4 regions of the Pseudomonas sp. VD-NE ins genome follow, and region 1 is predicted to be linked to each of the others. Evidence: riboswitches for the same ligand, from Rfam matches in the RefSeq annotation. Region 1 holds a riboswitch; each other region holds the start of a gene.
The links. A riboswitch is a leader RNA that binds a small molecule or an ion and turns the genes downstream of it on or off. The one in region 1 is predicted to bind cobalamin.
Positions count from the first base shown of each region.

Region 1 (7,477 bases):
TGGTTGCGTTCGTTTCATGCGGTGGCCAAGACCGGCAGTTTTACCCTCGCGGCGGAGTACCTCAGCGTCGGTCAGCCGACCGTCAGCGAACAGGTCAACGCACTGGAGAACACTTTCTCGGTCGAGCTGTTCCATCGCCGTGGCCGCTACATCGAAATGAGCGCCGCCGGGCACAAGCTCTACGCGATCACTCAGGGCCTGTTCGGTCAGGAGGATGAAGCGGTGCAACTGCTGCAGAGTTTCAAACAACGCAAAACCGGTATGCTGCGCCTCGGCGCGGTGTCGCCGCCGATCGCGATGAACCTGACCTACGAGCTGATGCAGCGACATCCGGATATCGAACTGGAAACTTCGTTTTCCTCGGAAAAGGACACCCTGGCGCGGCTGTTCAACTTTGATATCGACGTAGCGATCCTGGCCTTGTCGGAATTCGATGAGCGCTTCCATACGCGGCTGTATCACCGTTATCCAATCATCGCCGTGGTCCGCGATGACCATCCGTGGGCCAGTCAGGCGCAGGTACACATCAGTGAAATCAGCGGCGAAAAATGGGTGATGCGCGAGAAAAGTGCGCGCACCCGGCAACTGGTGGAAGAAAGCTGCAAGCGCCTCGATATCGAGCTCGATTGCGTCATGCAACTCAACAGCCGCGAAGCCATCGTCCACGCGATCGTCAAAGGCATCGGCATCGGTTTTGTCTCGGCCGTCGAGTACGCCGAAACACCCGGCACCACGCCGATCACCTTTGTCGATCACCCGTTCTTTATCGAATACCACCTGTGCTGCCTCGGTATCCGCCGGAACCGGCCAGTGATTGCCGAACTGTTTGATGCGAATCCACCGCTGACCTGATCAGCACTGACCCTTGAACCGCCTACCTCATTGCCGAGGGACGGCCCACGCGTACCTGAAAACGGAGATTGACCATGCAGTACCAACAACCGACTCACCTGCAAGCCGCGATCCTCGACTGGGCCGGCACCGTTGTCGATTTCGGCTCGTTTGCACCGACGCAGATTTTCGTCGAAGCCTTTGCCGAGTTTGGCGTCACCGTGTCGCTGGAAGAAGCGCGCGGGCCGATGGGCATGGGCAAGTGGGATCACATTCGCACCCTGTGCAACCTGCCGCAGATCGCTGAGCGCTATCGTGCAGCGTTTGATCGCTTGCCGAGTGACGACGATGTCACGGCAATCTACGAGCGCTTCATGCCGTTGCAGATCGAAAAAATCGCCCTGCATTCGGCGTTGATTCCCGGCGCGCTCGAAGCCATTGCAGCATTGCGCGACAAGGGTTTGAAAATCGGCTCCTGCTCGGGTTATCCGGCGGTGGTGATGGCCAAGGTCGTCGAACTGGCGCGAGAAAATGGCTACGTCGCTGACCATGTCGTCGCCACCGATGAAGTGCCCAACGGCCGGCCATATCCGGCGCAGGCGCTGGCCAACGTGATTGCTCTGGGCATTGATGACGTGGCGGCGTGCGTAAAGGTCGATGACACCTGGCCGGGGATTCTCGAAGGGCGCGCCGCCGGTATGTGGACGGTGGCGTTGACTTGCTCCGGCAATGCGCTGGGCCTGACCTACGAGCAATACAAGGCGCTGCCGTTGGATCGACTGGCGGAAGAACGTGCGCGGATCGGCAAGATGTTCGCGCCTTCGCGCCCGCATTATCTAATTGACACCATCGCCGAGCTGCCGGAAGTGATTGACGACATCAATGCGCGTCTGGCCCGGGGCGAAACCCCGCAAGTTTGCTGACGCATCCCCCTTACCCCTGATCGTTCCCACGCTCTGCGTGGGAATGCAGCCCGTGACGCTCCGCGTCACTGGACGCAGAGCGTCCCTAGAGGCATTCCCACGCGGAGCGTGGGAACGATCAACAGCTAAATCGCAGGCAAAAAAAAGCTGCCAAAAATGGCAGCAAAAACTTTAAGAACACGCGATGTATTGGCCCCAGCATAGACGCCGGATAATGACAGTGTCATGACAGCACCAAATTCATTAGATCGCCCCCGCCCCGTCATCAGGATGTCATCAAGATCACGGCAGAATCCTCGCAAACCGTCTTGAGCCTCGCGACGGATGCTCTGCAAGGATTCCCATGAAAGAAGACGCCTCGCTGTTTGCCGCCATCGACCTGGGTTCGAATGCCTTTCGCCTGATGATCGGCCAGTCAGTGCGCAGTCGAAAAGGCCTGCAGATTCAGGAAGTGAAAACCCTGCGCGAACCGGTACGCCTCGCCGAGGGCTTTGACGGTGGCGCGCTGGATGCCTTGGCACTGGATCGCGGCTGGCAAGCATTGGCGCGGTTCGGCAAGAAGCTGCGCGGTTTCGAGGCCGGCCGAGTCCGTGCGGTGGCCACCAGCGCGGTGCGCGAGGCTGACAATGCGCAGCTGTTTCTGGCCAGTGCCGAGCGGCATCTGGGCTTTCCCATCGACGTCATTTGCGGCCATGAAGAAGCGCGTCTGGTCTATGCCGGCGTGACCCACGCCTTGCCAAGCGCTGAAGACCTGCGCCTGGTGGTCGACATCGGCGGCGGCTCAACCGAGCTGATCCTCGGCCAAGGCTCGCAACCGTTGCTCACCGAAAGCATCGCCATCGGCAGCGGCACCTTGAGCACGCGCTTCTTTCGCGGCGGTGACGTGTCTGCCGGCGCGCTACAGGAGGCCGAACGCTTCGCCATCCTGCAGTTTGAAAAGGTTGCCCGGCGCTATCGTGCGCAGGGCTGGCAGCAAACCATCGGTTCGTCCGGCACTGCGCGCATGCTGGCTAAAGTGCTCAAGGCCAATCGCCTCAACGACTACGGTCAGGACGGCATCACCTACGGCGGACTGCTGCGCCTGTCGCTGCTTCTGCTGAAGGTGAACAACGTCCAGCAACTGAAACTGGCCGGGCTGCAACCTCATCGTCAGAGCATTTTGCCCGGCGGTCTGGTGTTGATGCTGGCCGCCTTCAAAGTGTTCGGCATCGCACAAATGTTGCCGTCAGAACCGGGTCTGCGTTTGGGCGTATTGCACGGTTTGATGAGCCAGCACTAATCCTCGCCACGGCAGATTCGTCTCCCCTTCAGCGGCTCGATCGACTACCATGCCGCCGTCGGTTCCCGAAGGGGACTAATAGGGAATCCGAGATGCTTGCACAGCATTGACCGGAACTGCCCCCGCAACTGTAGGTGCCGAGCCTGCTCCACGACTGCCACTGGGTGAACCCCGGGAAGGCCGGAGCCAGGCGATGACGCATCAGTCAGGAGACCTGCCGGCACAGTGACTACTAACCGGCGGGGTGTCCGGGAAGGACATCGTGCCGTGCGCGTCTTTGTTTACTGCCCGGCCTTGCGCTGTTGCCCTGACTGCGTTCGAAGATGTGTTTCCGATCCGTACTCTCCCGCTCCCCGTACGGTTCCCTCGGAGACTGCCCCATGCTGCTGCCCCGCATTGCCACCCTCATCACCGGCCTGAGCCTTGGCGCCCTGGCGCAGGCGGCACCGACTGTCTATCCACTGACGATAGAAAACTGCGGCAGCACCCTGACCTTCCAGCACGCACCGACGCGCACCGTGACCATCGGCCAGGCCGGCACGGAAATGCTCTACGCCATGGGCCTGAGCGACAAAGTCGTCGGCACGTCACTGTGGTTCAACAATGTATTGGCCAGATACAAGGCGCAGAACGACCAGATCGAGCGCCTGGCCGACAACGAACCGAGTTTCGAATCGGTGATCGGCAAGCGCCCGGAACTGGTGGCTGTCGAGCTGGAATGGATGGTCGGCCCGCAAGGTGCGGTCGGCACCCGCGAGCAGTTTCATGAACTGAAGATTCCGACTTACCTGCTACCTTCCGATTGCGAAGCCAAGGACAACCTCGTCGGCGCCGACGGTACGCGGCTGGCGCCGTTCCGCATCGACACGATTTACAAGAGCGTGAGCCAACTGGCGCAGATCTTCGATGTGCAGGAGCGTGGCCAGCAGCTCAATGATGAACTCAAGGCCAGCCTCGCCAAATCGATCGCCACCGCCCAAGGCAAACAGCTCAAGGATGCCAGCGCACTGGTGTGGTTCTCCAGCGCACAAATGGACATCGAGCCATTCGTGGCCGGGCACAAAGGCATTCCCGATTTCATGCTCAGCACCCTCGGCGTGCGCAACGTGGTGGAGTCCGATGAAGAGTGGCCAACGGTCGGCTGGGAAACCATCGCCAAGGCTAATCCGACCTTCCTGGTCATCGCGCGCATGGATCGCCGACGCTTCCCCGCTGACGACTATGAAAAGAAACTCGCCTTCCTGCGCAGCGACCCGGTGACGCGCAATATGGACGCGGTGAAGCACAACCGCATCATCATTCTCGACGCCATGGCCATGCAGGCGAGCCTGCGCATGTTCGACGGCATTGAGCAACTGGCCACGGCCATCAACGGCTATGACCTGTCGCAATGAGTGCCAGTCTGATCCGTACGTTGCTGGCCCTGGCGACGCTGTTGATTGCCGTAGTTGCTGGCGTGGCCATCGGTGAAACCTCGATTGAACCGGGCGTGGTCGTGCAAGTGCTGGCGAACAAATTGTGGGGCGCCGGGCATGTGCTCGACCCTATCGACGAAGGCATCGTCTGGAACTACCGCTTGACCCGCGCACTGGTCGCGGCCGCGTGCGGTGCCGGTCTGGCGACGTGCGGGGTGATCTTGCAGTCGCTTCTGCGCAACCCGTTGGCGGATCCCTATCTGCTGGGGATTTCTGCCGGCGCCTCGACCGGGGCGGTGATGGTGGCGTTGCTCGGGGTTGGCGCCGGAATGATCTCGTTATCCGTCGGTGCATTTGCCGGCGCAGTGACAGCGTTTGTGCTGGTGATTCTGCTGGCGCGGGTCAGCGGTTCGGCGAGCGGCACCGGGCAAATCATTCTTGCGGGGATTGCCGGCTCGCAGCTGTTCAATGCGCTGACGGCGTTTCTGATTACCCGCTCGGCCAGCTCCGAGCAGGCACGCGGGATCATGTTCTGGCTGCTGGGCAATCTCGGTGGCGTGCGTTGGCCGTCGGTGTGGTTGGCGGTGCCGGTGGCCGTGTTCGGGTTGGTCGTGTGTCTGTGGCATCGGCGGGCGCTGGATGCGTTTACCTTTGGCGCGGATTCGGCGGCGTCTCTCGGCATTCCGGTGCGACGTGTGCAGATTTTGTTGATTGGCTGCGCGGCGCTGGTGACGGCAGTGATGGTGTCGATTGTCGGCTCGATCGGTTTTGTCGGGTTGGTGATCCCCCACGCCGCGCGGCTGTTGCTTGGCACCGGGCATGCACGCCTGCTGCCGGCCAGTGCGTTGGGCGGCGCGGTGTTTCTGATTGCTGCTGATGTGCTGTCGCGCACGCTGATCAAGGGGCAGGTGATTCCGGTCGGGGTGATAACCGCACTGGTCGGTGCCCCGGTGTTTGCCCTGATTCTGGTGGGTCGGAGATCAGCGCGATGAGCAGTGTTCTGAGTTGCTCCGGGTTGACGTTCAAAGTGCGCGGCGCCGAGTTGCTCAACGGTGTCAGCCTTGAGGTGCAGCGCGGCGAAACACTGGGCATCGTCGGGCCGAATGGCTCGGGTAAATCCACCCTGTTGAAATTGCTGGCCGGATTGCGCGAACCGAGCGCTGGCGAGGTGCTGCTTGAAGGTCAGCGCCTCGGCAAAATGGCCCGGCGCAGCATTGCGCAAAAGCTTGCGGTGGTCGAACAACAGGCCGACACCGACGACGGCATTCGCGTGTTCGACGCCGTGGCACTCGGGCGCACGCCCTGGCTGTCGGCGCTGCAACCGTGGTCGGCGACGGACGATGCGATCGTCCAACAAGCGCTCACCGACGTTGACGCGACGCACCTGCGTACGCGTCTGTGGCGCAGCCTGTCGGGCGGCGAACGGCAGCGGGTGCACATTGCCCGAGCATTGGCGCAGCGCCCGCAAATTCTACTGTTGGATGAGCCGGCCAATCATCTCGACATTCAGCATCAACTGACCATTCTCAACGTCGTGCAGGCGTTGCCGGTGACCACGCTGATCGCCTTGCATGACCTCAATCAGGCGCTGAAGTGTGATCGCCTGGCAGTGCTGGAGCGCGGGCGGCTGGTGGCGTTGGGCAAGCCGCTGGAGGTGCTGACACCACAGCGGTTACACGAGACGTTCGGGGTCAGGGCGCATTACCTGACAGACCCGTTCGATGGGGCGCAGATTCTCAGATTTCACTCATGACGTTGTGCATGTGGTTTGTTTGCCAGACCGGGTCAGCGTCGACGTCAATAATCTCGAAACCCTGTCGCTGCCAGAACTCAATGGCGCCCGGCAGAAACGGATGGGTGTGCAGGTAGATCACCTCGACTGCTTCGGCGAGTGCCAGGTCTCTGAGTGATCGATATAACGCACCGGCCAGCCCCGAGCGGCGCTGCGATGGCAGGACAAACAGGCGGACGACTTCCACCACCTTAAGATCCGGATAGGGCAAGTGCGGGAAGCGCCGGTCGTAACGGAGATAGCCGATTGAGGCGACAATCTGCCCTTCGTAGCGAGCGATCAGAAAGCGCCCTGCCCCACGCAGATAAACCTCGGCAAAACGCGCCAGATCGTCAGGCATGCCCGTTGCGCTGAGCTTGGGGAAAAGCTCGGCGCGGGCCTTTAAGGCAAAATTCAGCACTTCAGGAATGTCGGCGTCAGACACTGCCTGGATAACGGGTTGATCACTCATATAGCGGCAAACACCTGAGATGCGGCTGGGCACAGTAGCAACAACAGGTCCCGTGAGGCCATCCAGAATCTCATGCCTTGCACTAATCCCTGTGGGAGCGAGCTTGCTCGCGAAGGCGGCAGATCATCCAAGATTGATGTTGACTGACAGGACGCTTTCGCGAGCAAGCTCGCTCCCACAGGATCGGGTGTCATACCGTTTGAGCGTTACGCCAGCTCTTTGCGCAGTTGCCGGGCGGCGGTGACCATGTGCACCAGCGCCGCTTCCGTCTCCGGCCAGCCACGGGTTTTCAAACCGCAATCCGGGTTGACCCACAGCCGCTCGGCCGGAATCCGCTTGGCAGCCTTGCGCAGCAGATTAGCCATTTCCGCAGCATCCGGGATGCGTGGCGAGTGAATGTCATAGACGCCCGGGCCGATTTCGTTCGGGTAGGCGAAGGCTTCGAATGCGTTCAGCAGCTCCATATCGGAACGCGAGGTTTCGATGGTGATCACGTCAGCATCCATCGCCGCAATCGACTCGATCACATCGTTGAACTCGCTGTAGCACATGTGCGTGTGGATCTGCGTTTCGTCGCGCACACCGGAGGCGCACAGGCGGAACACTTCAGTTGCCCAGTCCAGATAATGCTGCCACTGCGCCTGACGTAACGGCAGGCCTTCACGGAACGCCGCTTCGTCGATCTGCACGATCTTGATGCCGGCGGCTTCCAGATCGACCACTTCATCGCGAATGGCCAGTGCCAACTGGCGGGCCTGCACTTCGCGGCTCACGTCTTCGCGGGGG
Region 1 is NZ_CP134772.1:2,695,883-2,703,359, reverse strand. It holds gene RMV17_RS11970 (LysR substrate-binding domain-containing protein) at 1-852, shown strand, start outside; gene phnX (phosphonoacetaldehyde hydrolase) at 927-1,754, shown strand; gene RMV17_RS11960 (Ppx/GppA family phosphatase) at 2,098-3,033, shown strand; cobalamin riboswitch at 3,076-3,270, shown strand; gene RMV17_RS11955 (ABC transporter substrate-binding protein) at 3,414-4,427, shown strand; gene RMV17_RS11950 (iron ABC transporter permease) at 4,436-5,440, shown strand; partial or broken gene RMV17_RS11945 (ABC transporter ATP-binding protein) at 5,533-6,201, shown strand; gene RMV17_RS11940 (GNAT family N-acetyltransferase) at 6,185-6,691, opposite strand; gene metE (5-methyltetrahydropteroyltriglutamate--homocysteine S-methyltransferase) at 6,898-7,477, opposite strand, start outside.

Region 2 (7,477 bases), 110 kb from region 1:
TCTTGGTGTGGTGGTGTGTCAGTTGGGGTGGCCCTCACCCTAGCCCTCTCCCGGAGGGAGAGGGAACTGATCTGGGTGTTCTTGCAAATTGCGCCGACCTGAACTATCGAGTTGAACTCAGGCCTCAAAGCCAACACAAATCGGCCCCCTCTCCCTCCGGGAGAGGGCTGGGGTGAGGGTAGCTTTCGACCGGCTACATATCTTCCTCAATATCCAACAGTAGATTCTCCAGCGCCTCTTTATAAGCCCCCGGCGCCTGCCACATCCCGCGTTGCTGCGCTTCCAGCATCCGTTCGGTCATGTCCCTCAGCGCATGCGGATTATGCTCGCGCACAAACTCCCGAGTCGCCGGATCAAGCAAATAGGCATCCGCCAGCAACGCATACTGATGATCATCGATCAATTGCGTCGTCGCATCGAACGCGAACAGGTTGTCGACCGTCGCGGCCATTTCGAACGCGCCTTTATAGCCGTGGCGCTTGACCCCGTCGATCCATTTCGGATTGGCTGCGCGCGAGCGAATCACCCGGTTCAGTTCTTCTTTCAAGGTGCGAATCTTCGGCAGATCCGGCTGGCTGTGATCGCCGTGATAACTCGCCGCGGCTTCACCACGCAGGCTTTCCACGGCAGCCAGCATGCCGCCCTGGAACTGGTAATAGTCGTTGGAATCGAGCAAGTCGTGCTCGCGGTTATCCTGATTCTGCAGCACTGCTTGCACCTGGCTCAGACGCTGGACGAATTGCTCGCGGGCGGCGGTGCCTTCGTCAGAACCGCCGTAAGCGTAGGCGCCCCAGTTCAGATAGACCTCGGCAAGGTCTTCGCGGCTCTGCCACAAGCGCCCATCGATCGCGCCCTGCACACCGGCGCCATAAGCACCGGGCTTGGCGCCGAAAATCCGCCAGCCGGCCTGGCGCCGCGCGGTGTCCTCATCGAGGCCCGATTGCAGCAGCGCCTCGCGTTCGGCACGCACTTTGGCGGCCAACGGGTTGAGATCGTCCGGCTCGTCCAGTGCCGCTACTGCCTGCACCGCCGCGTCGAACAGACGAATCAGGTTGGCGAAGGCATCGCGGAAAAATCCGGAAACCCGCAGTGTGACGTCGACACGCGGTCGGTCGAGCAGGCTCAGCGGCAGAATTTCGAAATCATCGACGCGCTGACTGCCGGTGGCCCATACCGGACGCACGCCCATCAGCGCCATGGCCTGAGCGATGTCATCGCCGCCGGTGCGCATGGTGGCCGTGCCCCAGACCGACAAACCGAGCTGGCGCAGGTGATCGCCGTGGTCCTGCAGGTGCCGTTCCAGAATCAACGTCGCCGACTGGAAACCGATGCGCCATGCGGTGGTGGTCGGCAGGTTGCGCACGTCCACCGAGTAGAAATTGCGGCCGGTGGGCAGAACGTCGAGGCGACCGCGGCTGGGTGCACCGCTTGGGCCGGCGGGGACGAAGCGGCCGCTGAGGGCGTCGAGCAGGCCGCGCATTTCAGCAGGGCCGCAGGCGTCCAGGCGTGGAGCGACGACTTCACGCAGCGACTGGATAATCGCATTCACATCAGCCCCCCCCGATCCCTGTGGGAGCGAGCTTGCTCGCGAAAGCTGTGTGTCAGTGAATGAAGTGTTGGCTGACACGACGCCTTCGCGAGCAAGCTCGCTCCCACAGGGATCGTGCAGGGTTTGGGAAATCAGCTGTGTGGCAAACAGTTCAAGGCGTTCGCGGGTGTCGCCGGCGGTGCGCCAGACTTCATCGCTTTGCGCTTGCAGTGCTTCGGGACGCGGGCCGGTCCATGGGTCGGCCAACGCGCAATCGAGCGGATCGAAACCCAGTTCGAATGCCTTGGCGAGTGCGCGCAAAAGGCTTGATTGCGCGCCTTTGCCGTCACCGCGCGGAATGCGCAGTAACGCCAATAACGTATCGATGCGCAAACGGCCGCTCGGTGACTCACCAAAAATGTGCAAACCATCGCGAATCTGCGATTCCTTCAAATCACACAAATACGTATCCAGGCGCGGCAACCAGATCGCCGCGTCGGCGTCGCTGTCCAGTCCGGCGTCGAGTTGCAGTTCGCGGTCGATCTGCGTCTCGCGCACCAGTTGCAGAATGTCGCGCTGCAGTTCGCGGGCGCGGCGCGGATCAAGCAACTGCGCTTCGTAATACTCGTCGGCCAGCAACTCCAGATTGCGCAACGGACCGTAAGTTTCGGCGCGGGTCAGCGGCGGCATCAGATGATCGATGATCACCGCTTGCGTGCGCCGTTTGGCCTGCGCGCCCTCGCCCGGATCATTGACGATAAACGGGTAGATATTCGGCAGCGGCCCGAGCAATGCGTCCGGCCAGCAGTTTTCCGAAAGGCCCACGCCTTTGCCCGGCAGCCATTCGAGGTTGCCGTGCTTGCCGACGTGGATCACGCCATGGGCGTCGTAGGTGTTGCGCAGCCAGAAATAGAACGCCAGATAAGCGTGGGGCGGCACCAGATCCGGATCGTGATAGACCGCACTCGGGTCAACCTGATAACCACGCGCCGGTTGAATGCCGACAAAGGTCAGGCCGAAGCGAGTGCCGGCGATCATCATGCGGCCGTCGCGGCACATCGGATCGTTTTGCGGCGCACCCCAACGCTCAATCACGGCGGCGCGATTGGCCTCGGGCAGCGCATTGAACATCGCTAAATAATCGTCCATCGCCAGGCTTTGCTGGCACGGGCGCAGGTCAATCGTGTCGAGATCGTTGCTGACGCCGCCGAGCAATTGCTGGATCAACTCGGTGCCGCTCTCCGGCAGCTCAGCGGTGAGCGGATATCCCTCAGCTTGCAAGGCACGCAAAATATTCAGCGCCGCTGCCGGCGTGTCGAGACCGACGCCGTTTCCGATGCGGCCATCACGGGTCGGGTAGTTGGCGAGAATCAACGCGATGCGTTTTTCGCCGTTCGGCACCCGCGCCAGATCGATCCAGCGCCGCGCCAGTTCGGCGACAAAATCCATGCGCTCAGGCTGCGCGCGATAGCAGACCACATCGGACTGACTGCGCTCACTGCGCCAGGCCAGATCCTTGAAGCTGATCGGCCGGCTGATGATGCGTCCGTCGAGTTCCGGCAAGGCAATGTGCATGGCCAGATCGCGCGGGCCGAGGCCCTGCTCGCTGTCACGCCAACCAGGCTCGTTGTCCTGCGCGCAGATCGCCTGAATCACCGGGATGTCGCGGCGAAACGGCCGCAAGTGCGGCGCTTCGGGGCTGGACTGAGCGAATCCGGTGGTGTTGAGAATTACACCGGCCTCGATCTCATCCAACCAATCCTCGACTACCGTCAGGCAGCCGGGCTCTTTCAGACTGGCCACCGCGATGGGCAACGGATTAAGACCCGCCACCTGCAAGCGCTGGCAGAAAACATCGATGAACGCGGTGTTCGCCGCTTGCAAATGCGAGCGGTAAAACAGCACCGCCGCGACCGGGTTCTCGGGCAGCCATTCGGCTTGCCAGTCACTCAGTGCGGCGCTGGTTTTATTCGGGTGGTAAATCGCCGTGCGCGGCAGGGCTTGCGGTTCTTCCCAAGCGTAATCGCGGGCGAGCCAACGGGTGGCCAGGCAGCGGAAGAAATCCAGCGCATTGCCCATACCGCCCTGCCGCAAGAATTGCCAGAGCCGGTCGCGATCCTCGGCATTGACGGTGCTCAGGTCGCTGAGCTCCGGATCGGGCCGGTCATCGCCCGGCACCAGAATCACCTGCACACCGCGCTCGGACAACTCGATCAGACGCTCGACGCCGTAACGCCAATAGGCGATGCCGCCGTGCAGCGAGATCAGGATCACCTTGGCGTGACGCAACACTTCATCGACGTACAGATCGACCGAAGCGTGATTCTGCACCTGCATCGGATTGGCCAGACGCAGGCTCGGGTAATCCTCGGGCAACTGCTGCGCGGCTTCGGCGAGCAGCGCGAGGCTAGAGTCGCCGCTGCACAGGATCACCAGCTCGGCGGGGGTTTGGCCAAGGTCGGCAATGTTGTCATCCGAGACGAAACCGCCGGGCTGAGTCCTGAGCAGGTGCATGGCTTAAACGCTGAGCGCGGCGCGCAGTTGCGCTTCGAGTTGGGCGGCGTCGAGTTCCTGGCCGATCAGCACCAGACGCGTGACGCGCGCTTCATCGGCGCCCCACTGACGGTCGAAATGCTTGTCGAAACGCGTGCCCACGCCCTGGATCAGCAGGCGCATCGGCTTGTTCGGAATGGCAGCGAAACCTTTGACACGGAGGATGCCGTGCTTGACCACCAGTTGCGTCAGGGCATCGAGCAGCAGGCTTTCGTCGGCCTGCGGCAGTTCGATGGAGATCGAATCGAAGGCGTCGTGATCGTGGTCATCGTGATCATCATCGCCTTCACCGTGGTGATGGTCGTGGTGACTGTGACGGCTGTCGATGTGTTCTTCGGAACCGGCGCCGAGGCCGATCAGCACGTCCAGCGGCAGACGGCCGTTGCTGGCTTCGATGATTTTCACCGCCGGTGGCAGCTCTTCGGCGACTTCAGCGCGGACGCGAGCGAGATCTTCCGGGCTGGTCTGGTCGGCCTTGTTGAGGATGACGAGGTCGGCGCTGGCCAGTTGGTCGGCGAACAGTTCGTGCAGCGGCGATTCGTGATCGAGGTTCGGGTCGAGTTTGCGCTGAGCATCGACCTGATCCGGGAACGCAGCGAAAGTGCCAGCGGCCACGGCCGGGCTGTCGACCACGGTGATCACCGCGTCAACGGTGCAGGCACTGCGGATTTCCGGCCACTGGAAGGCTTGCACCAAAGGTTTTGGCAGGGCCAGACCGGAAGTTTCGATGAGGATGTGGTCGAGATCGCCGCGACGCGCGACCAGTTCGCGCATCACCGGGAAGAATTCTTCCTGAACGGTGCAGCACAGGCAGCCGTTGGCCAGTTCGTAAACGCGGCCGGTGGCTTCTTCTTCGGTGCAACCGATGGTGCATTGCTTGAGAATTTCACCGTCGATGCCCAACTCGCCGAACTCGTTGACGATCACCGCGATGCGGCGGCCCTGAGCGTTGTCGAGCATGTGCCGCAGCAGTGTGGTTTTGCCCGAGCCGAGGAAGCCGGTGACGATGGTGACGGGGAGTTTGGCCAGTGTTTTCATCGGTATGCCCTTTGGCAAGCGGCGGGCATACGGGACGAGAACCGGCAACGCGCGTGCGCGCCGGAAGCGTTCGCCACCGGATCACCCCGCCCGGTTGTAGTGAGAATCTGTGCGAGGCAGGTCTCCTGGCTGACGGTGTTCAGGCGTTGGGCCTGGCGTTTGCTGCGCCTTCCCGCTGGCTCATAAGTTGAGCTGGCAGTGGCGTGGCAGCGAACAGCACCGTTCACAGTTGCGGGGGCAGCCGCGGCATTGACCGCGTTCCCTTCTTAGCTTCGGCGTGGGCCGAAGAACCTCGAAGGCGCAAGGCTACGCATGGCTTGCTTATGGGTCAATGGGGTTGGGGTTTGGTTATGTGAGCATATCCTTTGCTGCGGGTGCCGCCGCTGGCGGTTTCGCTCTTACAGCGACTCACTTTTCCAGACGCCGAAAAGTAAGCAAAAGGCTTTGCCCCGGCGTACGGCACTTCGCTGAGGCTCAGTGTTCCCTCACTACGGTGTCCATCCGGGGGCATCGCCTACGGTTTGCTTCGCTGCACCTCCTCTCGATGTGTTCGACTTCGTCGAACGGCGCTGCGCGCCTACCCCCCGGATGAACACCTTCGCTCGGCCTGCCGAAGGGGCAAAAAAGCCAGATCAAAAGCCAGATCAAGAACCAAAGCCAGATCAAGAGCCCCTCACCCTAGCCCTCTCCCAGAGGGAGAGGGGACTGATCTCGGTGTTTGGGGGAGGTACGCCGACGTGCGATACCGAGTCGAACTCAGGCTTTGAAAAGCAAAAATCACAAGCCAGATCAAAAGCCCCTCACCCTAGCCCTCTCCCGGAGGGAGAGGGAACTGATTGAGGTGTTTGGAGGAGGTACGCCGACGTGCGATATCGAGTTGAACTCAGATTCTGAAAAGCCCACAAATCGGCTCCCTCTCCCTCCGGGAGAGGGCTGGGCGGGCGGCGTTCCGATGAGGGGAGAATTCACCACAAAACCAAAGCCGAACACGCTGTGCTCCTCACCACTCAATAGGCCGAGTGTCAGCTCGCCTGCTCTTGATCTTGATCTCGGAGCCCGTCGGCAGGCTGAGTGGAGGGATTGATCCGGGGGGGGGAGCGTAGCGACCGTTTGGCGCAGCCAAACACATCGAGAGGAGGTGCAGCGAAGCAAACCGTAGACGATGCCCCCCGGATCAATCCCGGAGCGAAGGAACCCCGAGCTTTAGCGAGCGGGCCGAACGTCAGGGCAAAGCGTTTTTGGTTACTTTTTAGGCGTTTGTAAAAAGTGACCCGCCGTAAGGGCGGAACCCTAAGCAGCCGTTACCGCAGCAACGGATATGCCCCCCATTCATTGACTCAAATCCCCGCCTCATGCTCTCCTACACAACTTGTTACGGGTGCCCTTCACAGGGTGAAACGGGAAACCGGTGAATCATGTGCTTTACTCAAGCCCATGTCAGTCCAGTGCTGCCCCCGCAACGGTAAGCGAGCGAAGCGTCAAAACCACTGTGCCAGTGCGGCATGGGAAGGTGACGCTTGCAGGTCGGCCTGACGCCAACCCCTCGTGAGCCCGGAGACCGGCCCGCAACACACAGCCCGCACCTTGTGCGTCGCTGAACATAACAAACCCGCGGTGGGCGGGCGCTGTTCGAACCTCTGCGAGCCCGACCCGCAGGGGTTTTCATGCGCTCAAATCACCCGCTGACACTCCAGAGGGAAGCGCCATGTCGATCATCAGCAGCACCGGCAGCAACACGGACAAAATCACCAGCACCGCCACCCTGAGCCAACGCCTGAGCGCCGCGATCTTTGCGTCGATCCTCGGCGCCAGCCTGGTCTACTTCGCCGGTTTCTCGCACATCGAAGCGGTGCACAACGCCGCCCACGATACCCGCCACAGCGCCGCGTTCCCGTGCCACTGAGACCTGCCGACATGATCAAGCGTATTGCGCAAACCGCAGGTTTCACCGGTCTGCTGGCCGCCCTGCTCCTCACCCTGCTGCAAAGCTTTTGGGTCTCGCCGCTGATTCTGCAGGCGGAAACCTTCGAGAAGTCCGAGCCGGTGGCGGTTCACGAACACGCCGCTGGCGTGGCTGCGCACACCCACGATGCCGACGCCTGGGAGCCGGAAGACGGCTGGCAGCGCGTGGTTTCGACCACGGGCGGCAATCTGGTGGTGGCCGTCGGTTTCGCCCTGATGCTCGCCGGCCTCTACACCCTGCGTGCACCGACAAAAACCTCGCAAGGTCTGCTCTGGGGTCTGGCCGGTTATGCGACGTTCGTGCTTGCGCCGACCTTGGGCCTGCCGCCTGAACTGCCCGGCACCGCTGCAGCCGATCTGGCTTCGCGGCAGACGTGGTGGATCGGCACGGCCGCT
Region 2 is NZ_CP134772.1:2,806,343-2,813,819, reverse strand. It holds gene cobN (cobaltochelatase subunit CobN) at 194-4,042, opposite strand; gene cobW (cobalamin biosynthesis protein CobW) at 4,046-5,119, opposite strand; cobalamin riboswitch at 5,217-5,429, opposite strand; cobalamin riboswitch at 6,479-6,701, shown strand; gene RMV17_RS12360 (CbtB domain-containing protein) at 6,825-7,022, shown strand; gene RMV17_RS12355 (CbtA family protein) at 7,034-7,477, shown strand, end outside.
Region 2: linked by a shared signal. The riboswitch ahead of cobW (cobalamin biosynthesis protein CobW) and the one ahead of RMV17_RS11955 (ABC transporter substrate-binding protein) in region 1 are both predicted to bind cobalamin.

Region 3 (7,477 bases), 790 kb from region 1:
GCGGTGCTGTCGAGTTCATCGGTCTGGCGGCTGACCAGATAGCCGACACGCTTGCGCGCCTCGTCCAGATCATCCGCGCGCAGGGCAGCAGCGACGGGCGCGACATGTTCACCGAGGCTGCGCATGCCGAGGGCGCAATACAGCGCGAGAATCTCGACGACCCAGCCCACGTACGGCGCCCAGGAAAACGCCGTGGCGAGCAAGGTCAGCGGCAGCACGGCAATCACCCACGCGGTGACGCCATGGCTGCGCCAACCCCGGCCACCGGCGTTGAAACGTTGCTCGATGCGCCCGGCAAAATTGCCGAAAGCCACCAGCGGATGCCAGCGTTTCGGTTCACCGAGCAGCGCATCCAGCGCGACCGCAGCGACACTCAACAACGCCACACTCATTGACTCACTCCCCAATAATTGTCGTACAGCAACTCATTGAGCGGACGCGCCTGCGCCCACCCTTCGAGTACCAGCATCGGCGCCGGATAGAATTCCTTGACCGGGCCCAGGCATAAAACGGCCAGAGGTTTTGCGCCTTCGGGCAACTTCAACAGATCAGCCAGTGCCTGTGGCTCGAACAATGATACCCAGCCCATGCCGAGTCCTTCGGCACGCGAAGCCAGCCACAGATTCTGGATCGCGCAGGACAGCGAGGCCATGTCCATTTCCGGCAGCGTGCGACGACCGAAAATGTGCTTTTCGCGATCGTCCTTCAATGCGGCAACCAGCACTTCGGCGCAGTCATGGATACCTTCGACCTTGAGCTTCATGAACTCGTCGCTGCGCTCGCCGAGGGCTTCAGCCGTGCGGATGCGTTCTTCTTCCACGAGCTTCTGGATCTGGCCACGTAAAGTTCGGTCGCTGATGCGAATGAAGCGCCAGGGCTGCATCAGGCCGACGCTTGGGGCCTGGTGGGCGGCTTCCAAGAGTCGGCGCAGCAGATCCGGCTCGACCGTGCCGCCAGTGAAGTGGCGCATGTCGCGGCGTTCGGCGATGGCTCGATAAACCGCTTCGCGTTCGGCTTCGGAGAATGTGTTGTCGGTCATGGCCCCATCGCTGGCAAGCCAGCTCCCACAGTGGGTGGTGCAATACCTGACGAAACGCAATCCCCTGTGGGAGCTGGCTTGCCAGCGATGGCGGCCTCAAGGTCAGTCACAAACAGTGCAGCGACAGCCACAGGATTCGACGGAAAATAGAAGTGCACATAAGAAGCCGTCATCCGCCCTTCCCGATAAACCGCCTCGGCCCCACGCCCGCCATTCGGGCTCAAGCCACGCGCAATCGGCGGCAACTCAGTCGTCGTCAAGGAGTGGTGATAAGTGTGCCCGCGCAACGACCCTTCCGGCAGATCCACCGCCTGCAGCGCCAGCGCCGCCAGACGCTTTTGCATCACCGCGTCGCCCTTGAGCAACCCGACCAGTTCAGCACGCGTACCTTCAACATCGGTCAGCGAGTCGAGCAGATACAGCATCCCGCCACACTCAGCGAGCAACGGTTTCCCCGCCGCATGATGCGCACGAATCGCCTCCAGCATCGCGGTGTTCTGCGACAACGCAACGTGGTGCAGTTCCGGATACCCACCGGGCAAATACAGGCTGTCCGCCTCAGGCAATTGCGTGTCGCGGATCGGCGAGAAGAAACTCAACTCGGCGCCCATCGCGCGCAGCAGATCCAGACTCGCGCCGTAGGTGAAGGCAAACGCTTCATCTCGGGCGACGGCGATTCGTACATTCTTCAGCAGCGGCTCGACAGCGATGACGTCCGGCGCGGCGAACTCCACGGCCGGTGGCAGCGCTACCTCGCAACTGCTGGCCAATGCATCGGCGGCAGCGTCGAGGCGTACATCGAGGTCATTCAATTCACTGGCCTGGACCAGACCGAGATGGCGGCTCGGCAATTCGATGCCGGTTTCTCTGGACAACGCGCCGTACCAGCGCAGCCCCTCAGTGAGGCTGCCTTCGAGCAATTGCGCATGGCGCAAGGTGCCGACTCGATTGGCCAATACACCGGCAAACGGCAGATCCGGCTGATACTTCGCCAAACCTAGCGCCAACGCACCAAAGGTCTGCGCCATCGCCGTCCCATCAATCACGCCAAGCACCGGTACACCGAAGTGTCGCGCCAGATCGGCACTGGACGGCGTGCCGTCGAACAGGCCCATCACGCCTTCGATCAGAATCAGATCCGCCTCGGCGGCGGCTTCCCATAACAGACGACGACTTTCCTGCTCGCCGACCATCCACATGTCCAATTGATACACCGGCGCACCGCTGGCGCGCTCGAGAATCATCGGATCAAGGAAGTCCGGGCCGCATTTGAACACGCGTACCTTGCGCCCCTGATTGCGATGCAAACGGGCGAGCGCGGCGGTGACGGTGGTCTTGCCCTGACCGGAGGCCGGCGCGGCGATCAGGACCGCCGGGCAGTGACGTGGTTGATTCAAAGTTCGACGCCTTTCTGCGCTTTGATGCCGGCCTGGAAGGCGTGTTTGAGCATGCCCATTTCGGTGACCGTGTCGCCCATCTCGATCATTTCCGGCTTGGCCGCGCGACCGGTGACGATCACGTGCTGCATCGGCGGACGCGCCTGCAGATCGCTGAGCACCTGATCGAGATCGAGGTAGCCGTGCTTGAGGGCGATGTTGAGTTCGTCGAGCACCACCAGACCGATCGACGGATCGCGCAGCAGCTCACGGGAAACCGCCCACGCGGCTTCGGCAGCGGCGATGTCGCGCTGACGATCCTGGGTTTCCCAGGTGAAGCCTTCGCCCATCACGTGGAAGCGGACTTGCTCGGGAAAGCGGCGGAAAAACAGCTCTTCGCCGGTGCTGTTGCGGCCCTTGATGAACTGCACCACACCGCACTGCATGCCGTGGCCCATGGCGCGGGCGAGCATGCCGAAGGCCGAGCTGCTTTTACCTTTGCCATTGCCAGTCAGCACCAACACCAGACCGCACTCGTCGGGCGAGTTGGCGATGCGTTCATCGATCACGGCTTTTTTGCGCTGCATACGCGCCAGATGGCGTTCGTCGCGCTCGGGGGAATCAGTCATGGGGGAGCTCTCCGTTGAGGCTGGATAACGGCGGGCAGGCACAAGAATAGACGGCAAAAAGCCTGGCATCGCCCACCGTGATGCCGCTGGATGGATCAGGCCGGTCTCCGGGCTCATGAGCGGCGTTTCGCCTGACTGCGCGCCTTCCCGCTTCTTTCGAGGCAGTGGCTCAAGGCGCAGTTTTCACTCATTTACCGTTGCGGGGGCAGCGCCGGGATCGTGGTAGTTCTTCGCTTGAAGACAACCCTCACCGGCTTCCCTGTTTCACTCTGTCGACAGCGGTCACAGAGCACCTGAAACAAGCCGCGAAGGTTAGAGGGTTGGGGGTGGAGCGTCAATTAAAGAGGCGGCCATCGGGCGAATAACTGCCGCCGATCAATTATCTGCCGCCAATCTTGTGCCACACTGATACAAATGATATCAAAGAGCCATGCTTTTCCCGAAAAGCCCACCACAACAATAAAGGATGATGACGATGCAAGGCATGATCATCAGCAACCCGCGCCTGGAATTTCTGCGCCCGGTGCTTGAACGCTGGTTTGACTGTATCGACCGCTACAACGCCGTTCGCGGCGACAGCGACACGCCTTACTGGCATGACGAGAAGGCCAATCTCGGATTGCTCTCGGCAGCGGCGTGGATGGCCGAGCTGGTTACTTTGAACGACACTGCCACGCGCAAACAGAACGAAGAAGGCGAGCGCAACGCTCGCGCCGATCTGTTTCTGGCCGGCGCCGAAGACCGCGCCTTTATCCAGGCCACCCAGCGCTGGCCAAAGGTTACCAACCTGAATCTGACTCAAGCCCTGCTGGACATCACCAACGACGCCAAACGCATCAGCTATGCCAGCGACCTCAAGCTCGGCTGCCTGTTTGTCGCGCCGCAAAAAGCCCAGCACAGCGCCAGCCCCGAAGAGTTGCAGGACATGGTCGACGACCTGCAAAAGGAACACACCTGCGCCGTCGCCTGGTATTTCCCCTATGCCTATCGCAAATTGCGCAGCGAAGCCGGCAACTATCACCCGGGCATCGCCGTGCTGTTCAAGGAAGCCCGCGGCTGAGCAGTTGAACCATCGGGCTTGCGCCCTCCTCTATGATTAGGAATGCATTCATAGGGAAGATCAGCAATGCGCAAGCCCCAGTTCGTTTTTGTCATCGCCTTCGCCGGAGGACTCGCCGCCTGCGGTGAAACCTCCAGCCTGCAAGTCTCCGACGGCACCGGCCCGTCACCAAAACTGCCCGAACCGAACAAGACCCTGATCCCGACGGTGAACATCGCCCCGGCGATCGGCTGGCCCGCGGGCGGTAAACCGACCGCGGCGGCGGGCACTCAGGTGGCAGCGTTCGCCGAAGGCCTCGATCATCCACGCTGGCTCTATGTCTTGCCCAATGGCGATGTGCTAGTGGCGGAAACCAATGCCCCGCCAAAACCGGATGACAGCAGCGGCATTCGTGGCTGGGTGATGAAGAAGGTCATGGGCAAGGCTGGCGCTGGCGTACCGAGCCCAAACCGCATCACCTTGCTGCGTGACGCCGATCACGATGGCGTGGCTGAGACGCGCACGGTGTTTCTGCAGAACCTCAACTCGCCGTTCGGCATGACGCTGGTCGGCAATGACCTGTACGTCGCAGATACCGATCGCTTGCTGCGCTTTAACTACGAACCCGGCGCGACCGAGATCAAGTCGCAACCAATCAAGGTTGTCGATCTGCCCGGCGGCACGCTGAATCACCACTGGACGAAAAACGTTATTGCCAGCAAGGACGGCAGCAAGCTGTACGTCACGGTCGGCTCGAACAGCAACGTCGGCGAAAATGGTCTGGATAAGGAGGAAGGCCGCGCGGCAATCTGGGAAGTCGATCGGGCGACCGGCAATCACCGCATCTTCGCCTCAGGCATCCGCAACCCCAATGGCCTGGCCTGGGAGCCGAAAAGTGGCGCGCTGTGGACAGCGGTCAACGAACGCGACGAGATCGGCAGTGATCTGGTGCCGGACTACATCACCTCTGTGAAGGACGGTGGTTTCTATGGCTGGCCGTTCAGTTACTACGGTCAGCATGTCGATGTGCGTGTTACGCCGCAGAACCCGGACCTGGTGGCCAAAGCCATCGCCCCGGATTACGCGGTCGGGCCGCACACCGCCTCGCTGGGCCTGAGTTTTGCCGAGGGCAACGCCTTGCCGGCGCAGTTCAAGGAAGGCGCGTTTATTGGCCAGCACGGCTCATGGAATCGCAAACCGCACAGTGGCTACAAAGTGATTTTCGTGCCGTTTACCGGTGGCAAGCCGAGCGGCAAACCGGTGGATGTGCTGACCGGTTTCCTCGACAAGGACGAGAATGCGCTAGGTCGGCCGGTGGGCGTGGTGATCGATCAGCAAGGTGGCTTGCTGGTGGCGGATGATGTCGGCAACAAGGTGTGGCGAGTCTCGGCCACGAAGTGATGTTGAATGTGACCTGAAACAACTGTGGGAGCGAGCCTGCTCGCGAATGCGTAGTGTCAGTCTCCATTGAGTTGACTGATACACCGCTTTCGCGAGCAGGCTCGCTCCCACATTAGGATTGCTGCGATTTTACTAAGGGTTATGCGCCAGATGTTCCGGCTGCAACACCCGCTTGGCACTCAGATAAGCTTTCTGCCAATACGCCTTCGACAGGCTGTCCAGCTTCACCGTGCCGCCCGTGGCTGGCGCATGCACGAAGCGCCCTTCGCCAACGTAAATCCCCGCATGACTGACCTGCGAGCCGCCATTGGTGGCGAAGAAGATCAGGTCGCCAGTCTGCAAGCCTTCCTTGCCGACGTTCGGCGCCTGCATGACGATCATCTCGCGCGTGGAACGTGGCAGCGAAATCCCCGCCGCATCACGGTAGACAAAACCGATCAACCCGCTGCAATCAAATCCCGAATCCGGCGTATTGCCGCCCCAACGATAAGGCGTACCGACCAGGCCTAGCGCGCGAAACAGCACGTCTTCAGCAGCAGGCGAAAAAGCTTGGGAGGGACCGAATACGACAGGAGCGCGAACCACTGGCGCAGGCGGTGGTGTGCGACTGGCGCAGGCGCTGAGCAGCGCTGCGAAGAAGATCAAAGTGAGGCGGGCCGACATCGTCATAAGCAGAACATCCTGATCTGGCTGCGGCTTTTTCTGCCGATGGACAGAAAACAAAACCGCCTGCGTGAGCACGCAGGCGGTTTGCCATCAATATAGATTCAGGATTCTAGCGGCTACGCGGCAAACTTCAAGTAAGACTTTAACTTCACCTTGTAAAGTATACGTCTACTCTGTTGCCGGGAGCCTGATTGTCGCCGCGAACGCAGCGACAACAGGGGAATTACTTGCGAGCAGTGACGACTGTCGGAGCGTTGGCCAAAGCGCGTTTCGCTTCGATGAAGGTCTTGCTCCAGTAGCTGTCACCCAGGCTGTCGATGCGAACACCGCCGCTGCGACGACTGCTGGAGTGAATGAACTGGTTGTCACCGAGGTAGATCCCGGCGTGACTGACACGACCGCGACGACCGTTGGTGGCGAAGAACAGCAGATCGCCCGGCTCAAGGTTGCTGCGCGAGACCAGCGGCGCATCGACGTTGATCATTTCGCGAGTCGAGCGTGGCAGGTTCATGCCGGCTTCTTCGCGGAACAGATAACCGATGAAACCACTGCAATCAAAACCGGCTTCAGAGGTACCGCCGAAACGGTAACGGGTACCGATCAGGGACATGCCGCGTTCGAGGATGCTGTCGGCCAGAACAGGAAGCTGATAAGGCTTCTTGCCATTGAATTCGTTGAGTTCTTTTTCGGTGTCCAGCTCTTCCTGGTAAATAACGGAAGACTGAGCCGTGGCAGAATTTTTAACCTGTTGAGGCTGCTCTTGAACTGGAGAATGAGCAGCGCAACCGTATAACAGGGTGACGAGTGCGAGAGGCACGAGGGGTGCGAAGCGCTTTAGCATGGGCACGACCGTGGCTGATAGTTGTAAAGAAGCCGAGACTATGCCCGCTATCAGCCTCATTTGCAAATTCAATCGATCTTTTTGTGACTTCCCGGTTTCTCGTTTACATCTAAGCGCTTAAGCCCATTTGAACCGATACGCCGCCTGCACACCGTGCAGGAAAGCGGATTTTCTGGCGCCTGAAATATGCCGAAACACGCTGAAAGCCGCGCCGTTACCAGCCCAGCGTTTCTTTCAGGAAGGGGATGGTCAGCTTGCGCTGAGCCTGCAAAGAGGCCTGATCGAGCTGTTCAAGCAAGTCAAACAGGGCACTCATGCTGCGAGTGCCGCGAGTCAAAATAAAATGCCCGACCTCGTCGGTCAGGTGCAGACCGCGACGCGATGCGCGCAATTGCAGAGCGCGCAACTTGTCTTCATCGGAGAGCGGACGCATCTGAAAAATCAGCGCCAGGGTCAGGCGCGATTTCAAGTCAGCCAGTTTGACCG
Region 3 is NZ_CP134772.1:1,908,263-1,915,739, reverse strand. It holds gene cbiB (adenosylcobinamide-phosphate synthase CbiB) at 1-392, opposite strand, end outside; gene bluB (5,6-dimethylbenzimidazole synthase) at 389-1,039, opposite strand; gene RMV17_RS08450 (cobyrinate a,c-diamide synthase) at 1,036-2,436, opposite strand; gene cobO (cob(I)yrinic acid a,c-diamide adenosyltransferase) at 2,433-3,044, opposite strand; cobalamin riboswitch at 3,125-3,356, opposite strand; gene RMV17_RS08440 (hypothetical protein) at 3,520-4,104, shown strand; gene RMV17_RS08435 (sorbosone dehydrogenase family protein) at 4,171-5,484, shown strand; gene RMV17_RS08430 (C40 family peptidase) at 5,617-6,153, opposite strand; gene RMV17_RS08425 (C40 family peptidase) at 6,374-6,991, opposite strand; gene hda (DnaA regulatory inactivator Hda) at 7,206-7,477, opposite strand, start outside.
Region 3: linked by a shared signal. The riboswitch ahead of cobO (cob(I)yrinic acid a,c-diamide adenosyltransferase) and the one ahead of RMV17_RS11955 (ABC transporter substrate-binding protein) in region 1 are both predicted to bind cobalamin.

Region 4 (7,477 bases), 940 kb from region 1:
TGCGCGAGAATGCTCGGCGCCGAACGGATTTTCATGGTCGATCACCACCCCTATCGGCTCGATTACGCGCAACGCACCTACGGCGTAATACCGATCAACTTCGATGACGACGATGACCCCGCCGATACCATCATTCGCCAGACCCCGGGCAGTCGTGGCGTCGATGCCGTGGTTGACGCCGTAGGGTTCGAAGCCAAGGGCAGCACCACTGAAACGATCCTCGCCACACTCAAGCTTGAAGGCAGCAGCGGCAAAGCGCTGCGCCAGTGCATCGCCGCTGTGCGGCGCGGCGGAGTGGTGAGCGTGCCAGGCGTTTACTCGGGCTTCATCCACGGCTTTTTGTTTGGCGATGCCTTCGACAAAGGCCTGACGTTCAAAATGGGCCAGACCCATGTGCAGCGCTATTTGCCTGAGCTGCTCGGCTATATCGAAACCGGCGCCTTGCAACCCGACGCGATCATCACGCATCGGCTGTCCCTTGAGCAGGCCGCCGAGGGCTACAAGATCTTCGACAAGAAAGAGGAAAATTGCCGCAAGGTCATTCTGACCCCCGGCAGCAGTGACGTGCCGCTGGCACAAATGGAAGAAGAGATGCCGCCGTTGGTGCCCGTCAGTTGATCAACCTTGAACAGCGGGGCGCGCCAACGGCAAGCCCCGCACCACGGCAAATGAATCAGGTTATGACGCCGAATGTTGACGGACATGCTTGGGCCCCGCCAATGCCCAGGCAATCAAGCCGAACAACGGCACAAACACGATCAGCACGATCCACACGCCTTTGTTGCTCGTTTTCCCCTCGCTCTTGCGCACCCGATTGATGGCCCAGAGTTCGATTAGCAGAAGAACTGCCGCCAGTACGATCCACACGGTTTCGATTTGCATTGGCTACCTCCTGATGGTCTGTTCGTTAGGTGGCGTGTGGTGCGACGGGTTCATTTATTTTTCTTCAAGGCGTTGAGCTGGCGGGCCAGTTCCAGTGCCACCCGACCGCTGTCAAAGGTCGGCAACAGGTGGGTGAAGGGGATGTCGATCATTCGGTTCTCGCGCACCGCGCGCAGTTGTGAGAGCACCGGATCGTGGGTCAACAGGTAGCGTTTGCGACTGGCAGGTGACCAGTCGGCGTCGGCCAGCAGGATCACGTCCGGGTCGCTGGCCAGCAGGGTTTCGCTGTTTACCGTGACTCGATAGAGGTTGATGTCGGCGAACACATTGCGTGCACCAACGGCGGCCAGCAGCGGAGTGACAAATCCGCGTCGGCCTTCGCTGTCGAGGCCTTTGACTTCGCTGTCGAGATAGAACACGGACAATGGTTTACCCGCACCGGCCAAGGCTCGGGCGCTGGCAATGTCCTTTTCCATGGAGTCGATCAATGCTTGGGCTTTTTGCTGCTGGTGCAGCAGCTTGCCCAGCGTCAGCAAGTCATTGCGTACATGCGCGAAATAATCCAGCGAATGCCCGTTGCAGGCGGATTCCAGCAGATACGAACCCACGCCATTGCGCGCCAGTCCCGAGCGTGAGGTCACCCCGTCGCCGAACGCCGTGGCAAAACCGCCGATAACCAGATCCGGCTTCGCAGCGTAAAGCACTTCGCTGGCCGGGTACTGCCGCGCGATTACCGGCACGCCGAAATACGCGGAGGGCCGCTGCCCGGCCTCGGTGTCATCCAGATAGGCCACGCCGACCAGCGCTGGCCCGGCACCCAGTGCCAGCACGAGATCAGCCGCATGCTGATTGAGCGCGACGATGCGCGAAGGCTGAACCGCGCTCCATTCTTCGCCGCAATTGAGGTAATTGTCGGCGAGCACAGGCGTTGAGCCGAGCAGGGCGCCAAGCATATACAGGATCGATCTCATCCCCGCGCCTTGATCAGCAAATCCGCAACCACTTCACCGCCCACCAGATGCCCTTCGACCAGCCGCTGCACATCTTCATGGCTGCGCACGCCATACCAGCAGCGTTCCGGATACACGGTCACGATCGGCCCCAGATTGCACGGAAACTGGCAGTGCGTGCGTGTCAGCAAAACGCCGCCCGGCGTCTCGATGCAATCGTGCTCCAGCAGGTGCCGGCGCAAGGTTTTCCATAACTGCAAGGCGCCGCGCTGGGTGCAGCGCGGGCCGGTGCAGAGGAATACATGGCGCGCATGCTCGGGCACATGCGACCAGTCCGGGTGGCTGTCGACGCCGTCGATGGTGGTGATCTCACTCATCAGAAGCGGTACGTGTAGCGCACTTCGGAGGTGAACGGCCGGCCGAGGTTGTCGACGTTACTCGAGCGACTGGTGACGTAATCGCGATCGAAGAGGTTTTCCACCAGCAGGCTGACGCGGTGTTGGTGAGCATTGTCGAGGTAGCGATAAGTGTCGGCGTCGACCACTGAATAATGGCCGTATTCAACTTGCTTCGAGCTTTTGATGTCGCGGATATAGCGGATCGCACCGCCAACGCCCCATAGGCGATTTTCCGCTTCATAACCCACGCGCGAACGGGCGAAGAAGCTCGGGATGTCATTGATCGTCACACCCGTGCGCGATTCGGTGAGGTTGCGGGTCATGTCCGCTTGCAGACTCCATTGATCGTTGAACGCCAGTTTCGCGTCGGCCTCGAAACCGCGCATCTGGATCGTGCCTTCACCGTTGACCCACTGAATGCCGTCGAGGGTGATCAAGTCGTCGATCTTGCGTTTGAACAGGGTCACGCTGGCGCTGAATTCGCGATCCAGCAAAAAGCCTTTGTAGTCGACACCCAGCTCCGCGTTGCGGCTTTTTTCCGGTCTCAGGTTGCGGTTGCCGATCTCGTCGCCCGGCTCGTTGACGAACAGTTGCTCGGCGTTCGGCAGTTTGTAGGCGCTGCCGTACTGACCGCGCACCGACCAGTTGTCGTTGAGGTCATACAGCGAAGTGAGCATGCCGACCGTGGCACTGTCGCCGCCGCTCATGCCTTCGTGACGCACGCCGATGCTCGGGTGCCAGTCGGGCAGGGCGTCGATCTGCGGACGCAGTTGCGTGTAAAACGCATGGGCTTCGGCCTTGTCGTTGTCGATGATCAGCACATCGTCCTGTCCCTTGAACCATTGGTTGTCGGTGCCGAACACCAGCACATGGCCGCCGGGCAGTTCAGCCTTGCCTTCGGCTTGCACACCCCAGTCGGTGAAGCCCCAATAGTCGTTGTGGTTGATGACGTTGGTGTCGCCACCGGCGACGTTGTTGACGCGCGTGTAGCGGGTGTCCCAGTCGTTGATATGCCCTTTTACGAAATAGCTCAGGCGCTCGTTGATGTTCTGCTCGAAGGTCGCCGTGGCGATCTGCTGCACGCGGTCGTTGGTAGTCTTGTGATTGTCGATCGGACGGGCGAAGTCGAGGTTGGCGTCGGCGTACTGGTAGAACAGTTCCAGTCGCGAATCATCGCCGAACGACTGAATGGCCTTGCCGCCGAACGTGGTGACTTCGTAGGCGCGGTTCTTCTCGCTGACGTTTTTCATGTCGCGGTTGCGATACGGCTGGTAACCGTCGGAGACGTTGTGGCTGACGTACGCCAGCAGACCGAGATCGCCAAAACCGTTCGTGAAGATGTTCTCGACCCGAGCGTCTTCGGTGGTGCCGCCGAAAGTGTCCACACCGAGGTTCACTTCGCCGGAGGCTTTGCGCGATTGCGGGCTGCGGGTGACGATGTTGATCACACCGGACACGGCTTGGGTGCCGAACAACAGGCTCTGGCCGCCCTTGAGCACTTCGATGCGCTCGATGGCATTGGCCGGCAGGGTGTCCAGATAGAGGCCGCCGTACAGGCGATTGTTCAGGCGCACGCCGTCGAGCAGGATCAGCGTGTCGTCATTGCGCCCACCGAGCAACGAATAAGTGCCGTAGTCGAAAGGACCGTTTTTCGGCGCCACATACAAGCCGGGAATGAACATCTGCATGACGCGGCTGACATCGGCGCTGGGGCCTGCGCGTTCGATCTGCTCACGGGTAACGATCTCGACCTTGCTGCCGAACTTCGCCATGTCGGCGACGGTGGTGGATTCCACCGACGGTGCAGAAACGATTTGCTGGTTGAGTTCCAGTGGCGCGTCATCGGCCAGCAGCAGCGGGCTGAACAGGCAGCCAAGGAACAGGGTTGGAGCAGAAGTGTTGAAAGGTCGAATCATTGTCTTCTCGAAAAGGATCTTCGCAGAAGAGCATGCAGGAGAAGGCATCGCGCACAGCCAATACCGGCCCATGCCCGCCCACCGCAGGATTTTGCCAAACGAAATTCCAGGCCGGTCTCCGGGCTCGCGCGTATCGAGGCTTTCACCTTCCCATGGCCGTTCGGCCACAGTGGTGTATCGAAAGCATCACGCGCATACCGTTGCGGGGGCAGCACCGGACTTGTTCGAAAAGAACGTACCGGTTTCCCGTTTCACCCCATGCACGGCGGCATGGGACACCTGAAACTGGGCGGCATCTGAACATTCGACAGACCGTTCGTCAACTTGCCGGTACCGACTCTCGAACCGCGAATTACCAACTTTGGAAATAACTACTAAGGTCAATAGCGGTCATCACAACGCAATATCGCGCGGCGTCGACAGGCGTGAGGGATACGCCAGGCACGCTGAACAGGGAGGTTCTCATGCACGGTGCCAGTAGCCATTATCACGGTGGGCACGCCCCGCATTTCATTCGCAACGCATTACTGGTCGCCATGGCCAACACCCTGATGTTCGCCGATGCGCAGGCCGCGTGCGGGCCTTTGGCGGCGGGTGCCTACAACGTCTCGCAAACCTGCTTGCCTGCCTCCGGTGTCGATGCGTCGATCAGCACTCAGACGGGCACCACCATCACCACCACCGCCGGCTCCTCGTTGAACAGTCGTGGCAACAATGCCAACACCACGCTGACACTCAGCGGCACCACGGTGAACAGCACGCCACCCACGGCCGCCAACGCAGTGTTTGCCAATGTCATCGGCACCACCGGCAACGCCAGCCTGAGTGTCAATGGCGCCACCAACACGGTCAATGTCGGTGGCAGTGGCCTCGATGCGCTGGCGATAACCAATGCCGGCGCCGGGGCGTCGACGTTTTTCAGTGAGTTCCGGTACCACGCTGAACATCCTCAACACCGTGGTCGGCAATGAACACGACGGCATTGACATCAATGCCAGCGGCGGCGGGGCGATCAACCTGAATCATCAGGGCAATGGCCAGATCACCTTGCTCGGCGGCAACGGCATCTGGACCAAAGCCACGGGCAGTGGCGAGATCAACGTCAACGTCGGCAGTGGCGTGAGCATTCTGGTCAACAATGATGATGCTCTGTCGGCCGGATCTCCGATCGGCGACGAAACGTTGCCCACGGCGGGCATTGGTAACCATGCCGGCGTGCATACCCGCGCAGTCAATGGCAACACCACACTGATCAACGCGGCGAACGTGCAGAGCATCGGCATGAACGCTTTCGGTCTGTTTACTGAAGGTGGCAATGGCATTACCCGTCTCACCAACAGCGGAACGCTGACCACCAGCGGCCTCAACGGTTTTGGCATTCGTTCGTTTGCCACGGTCGGCAGCATCGCCATCGTCAACAGTGGCGCTATCACGACGACGGGCGGTGCCGCGCACGGTATCTATGCCAATGACAACGTCGGCGGCAGCGGTTCGATCAGCATCGAGAACAATGCCGCCATCAACGTCGGCAGCACGGCAAACACCGCCGGTTCGCGGGCGATCTACGTGATCAAGCGCGGCACCGGTGATGTCTCGATCACCGGTAGCGGCAACATCAATGTCCTCGGCGACATCAACACCACCCGGGCCTACGCGATCATTGTCAGCGCGGAAAACAACAATGTGCTGATCGATTACTCGGGTGATCTGTTTGCCAGTGGCTTTGGCGCGGGCGGTATTCGGGTCGACTCGACCGGGGGCAGCGTCCAGGTCAACTATCGCGGCAATCGCATCGAAACCCTGCACAGCAACGCCAACGGCATCTATGTCTCGACGCAGTCGCCGACGGGCACGGTCAACGTCAACGCGGGCGGCACCATCATCACCCATTCGAACGCCGGTTCGGGCGACGGCACGGGCATTGGCGCCTTTGGTATCCAGGCGCTGACGCTGGGCGGCGATGTGGGTGTCGTTTTCAATGGTCCGCTGATCGACGTCAACGGCCAGGGCGCGGCAATTCTCGCCGGCAATGCCTTCAACTCGGGCAGCGGGCTGGGCACCTTGAATGTCAGCAACAGCGGGGAATTGATTGCGCGGGGCAATGAACAGCGCGGCATCCGCACGCTGTCGGTGACTGGCGCGCAGAGCGTGGTCAACAGCGGCGCGATCCAGACACTCGGCGCGAGCAACAGTCAGGGCATTCTCGCCGCGGCCTCGGGTGCAGCGGATCTGACAGTCAGCAACAGCGGCGCGATCACCACTCGAGGCATTGGCTCGTCGGCGATCGACGCGTTGACCGAGGGCGGCAGCGCCACCGTGACCAACACGGCAACCCTTCAGGGCGGGCGAGGCGACAGCAGCGGCGTCGCCCTCGGCGGTGCGAGCCAGACGTTGAACAACTCAGGTGCGATCAGTGCGCTGAGTGATGTCGCCGTACGCGCCGATGCGACCACACCGGGCACGACGTTTACGCTCAACAACACCGGGCAAATGACCGGCGCCGTGAATGCCGTCAGCGCGGCCAGTTCAGTGGCCAACAGCGGCACCTGGACGCTGCGCAATTTTACTGACAGCAGTGGCACCCGCGATACCTGGGGCGTTGCCGTCAGTGATCTCGGCGCATCGGGCGCCAACAGCATCGATAACAGCGGTGTGCTTCGTCTGGCGGCGCAACCGGCGACGGGCATCGTCAACTTCAACCCCAGCGGCGCCTATCTGCCTCTGGGGCAAACGGCCAATAGTCCAACGTTGGGCGGCGCCGTGCAGGGGCAGTTGCTCGGTGTAAACCGATTCACCAACAGCGGCACGCTTGACCTTGCCGCCGGCAGCAACACCGTCGGCAATGTGCTGCTGATCAGCGGCGCCAACACCGCCGGCACCGATGGCGGTGGGGTGTTCGTGTCCAATGGCGGCAGGTTGCTGCTTAACACCACGTTGAATGGCGGTGGCGCGAACAGTCTCTCCGACATGCTGGTGGTGGATTCGACGACCACCGCCAGTGGCCGCACCACCGGCGTGATCGTGAGCAACGTCGGCGGCCAGGGTGAACTGACTCAGGGCAATGGCATTGCGGTGGTCGAACTGCTCAATAAAACCGAAGCCGCGAGTGACGCCAATGCGTTTCAACTAGCCCGGCGTGTCGTCGCCGGCCCCTACGAATATCGCCTGCAACAAGGTGCCGAGGATGGTAGCGGCAAGGACACCTGGTATCTGCGTTCGGACGCGGTGCCACCGGACGGTCCTCCCGGTCCTCCTGATCCTGATCCTGATCCTGATCCCGAGCCATCCCCGGTGCCGAATTACCGCCCGGAAGTATCGCTGTACGGCGCAG
Region 4 is NZ_CP134772.1:3,635,978-3,643,454, reverse strand. It holds gene RMV17_RS16300 (zinc-dependent alcohol dehydrogenase) at 1-618, shown strand, start outside; gene RMV17_RS16295 (PLD nuclease N-terminal domain-containing protein) at 679-882, opposite strand; gene RMV17_RS16290 (ABC transporter substrate-binding protein) at 933-1,853, opposite strand; gene RMV17_RS16285 ((2Fe-2S) ferredoxin domain-containing protein) at 1,850-2,209, opposite strand; gene RMV17_RS16280 (TonB-dependent receptor) at 2,209-4,146, opposite strand; cobalamin riboswitch at 4,238-4,444, opposite strand; gene RMV17_RS16275 (hypothetical protein) at 4,611-5,117, shown strand; gene RMV17_RS16270 (autotransporter outer membrane beta-barrel domain-containing protein) at 5,068-7,477, shown strand, end outside.
Region 4: linked by a shared signal. The riboswitch ahead of RMV17_RS16280 (TonB-dependent receptor) and the one ahead of RMV17_RS11955 (ABC transporter substrate-binding protein) in region 1 are both predicted to bind cobalamin.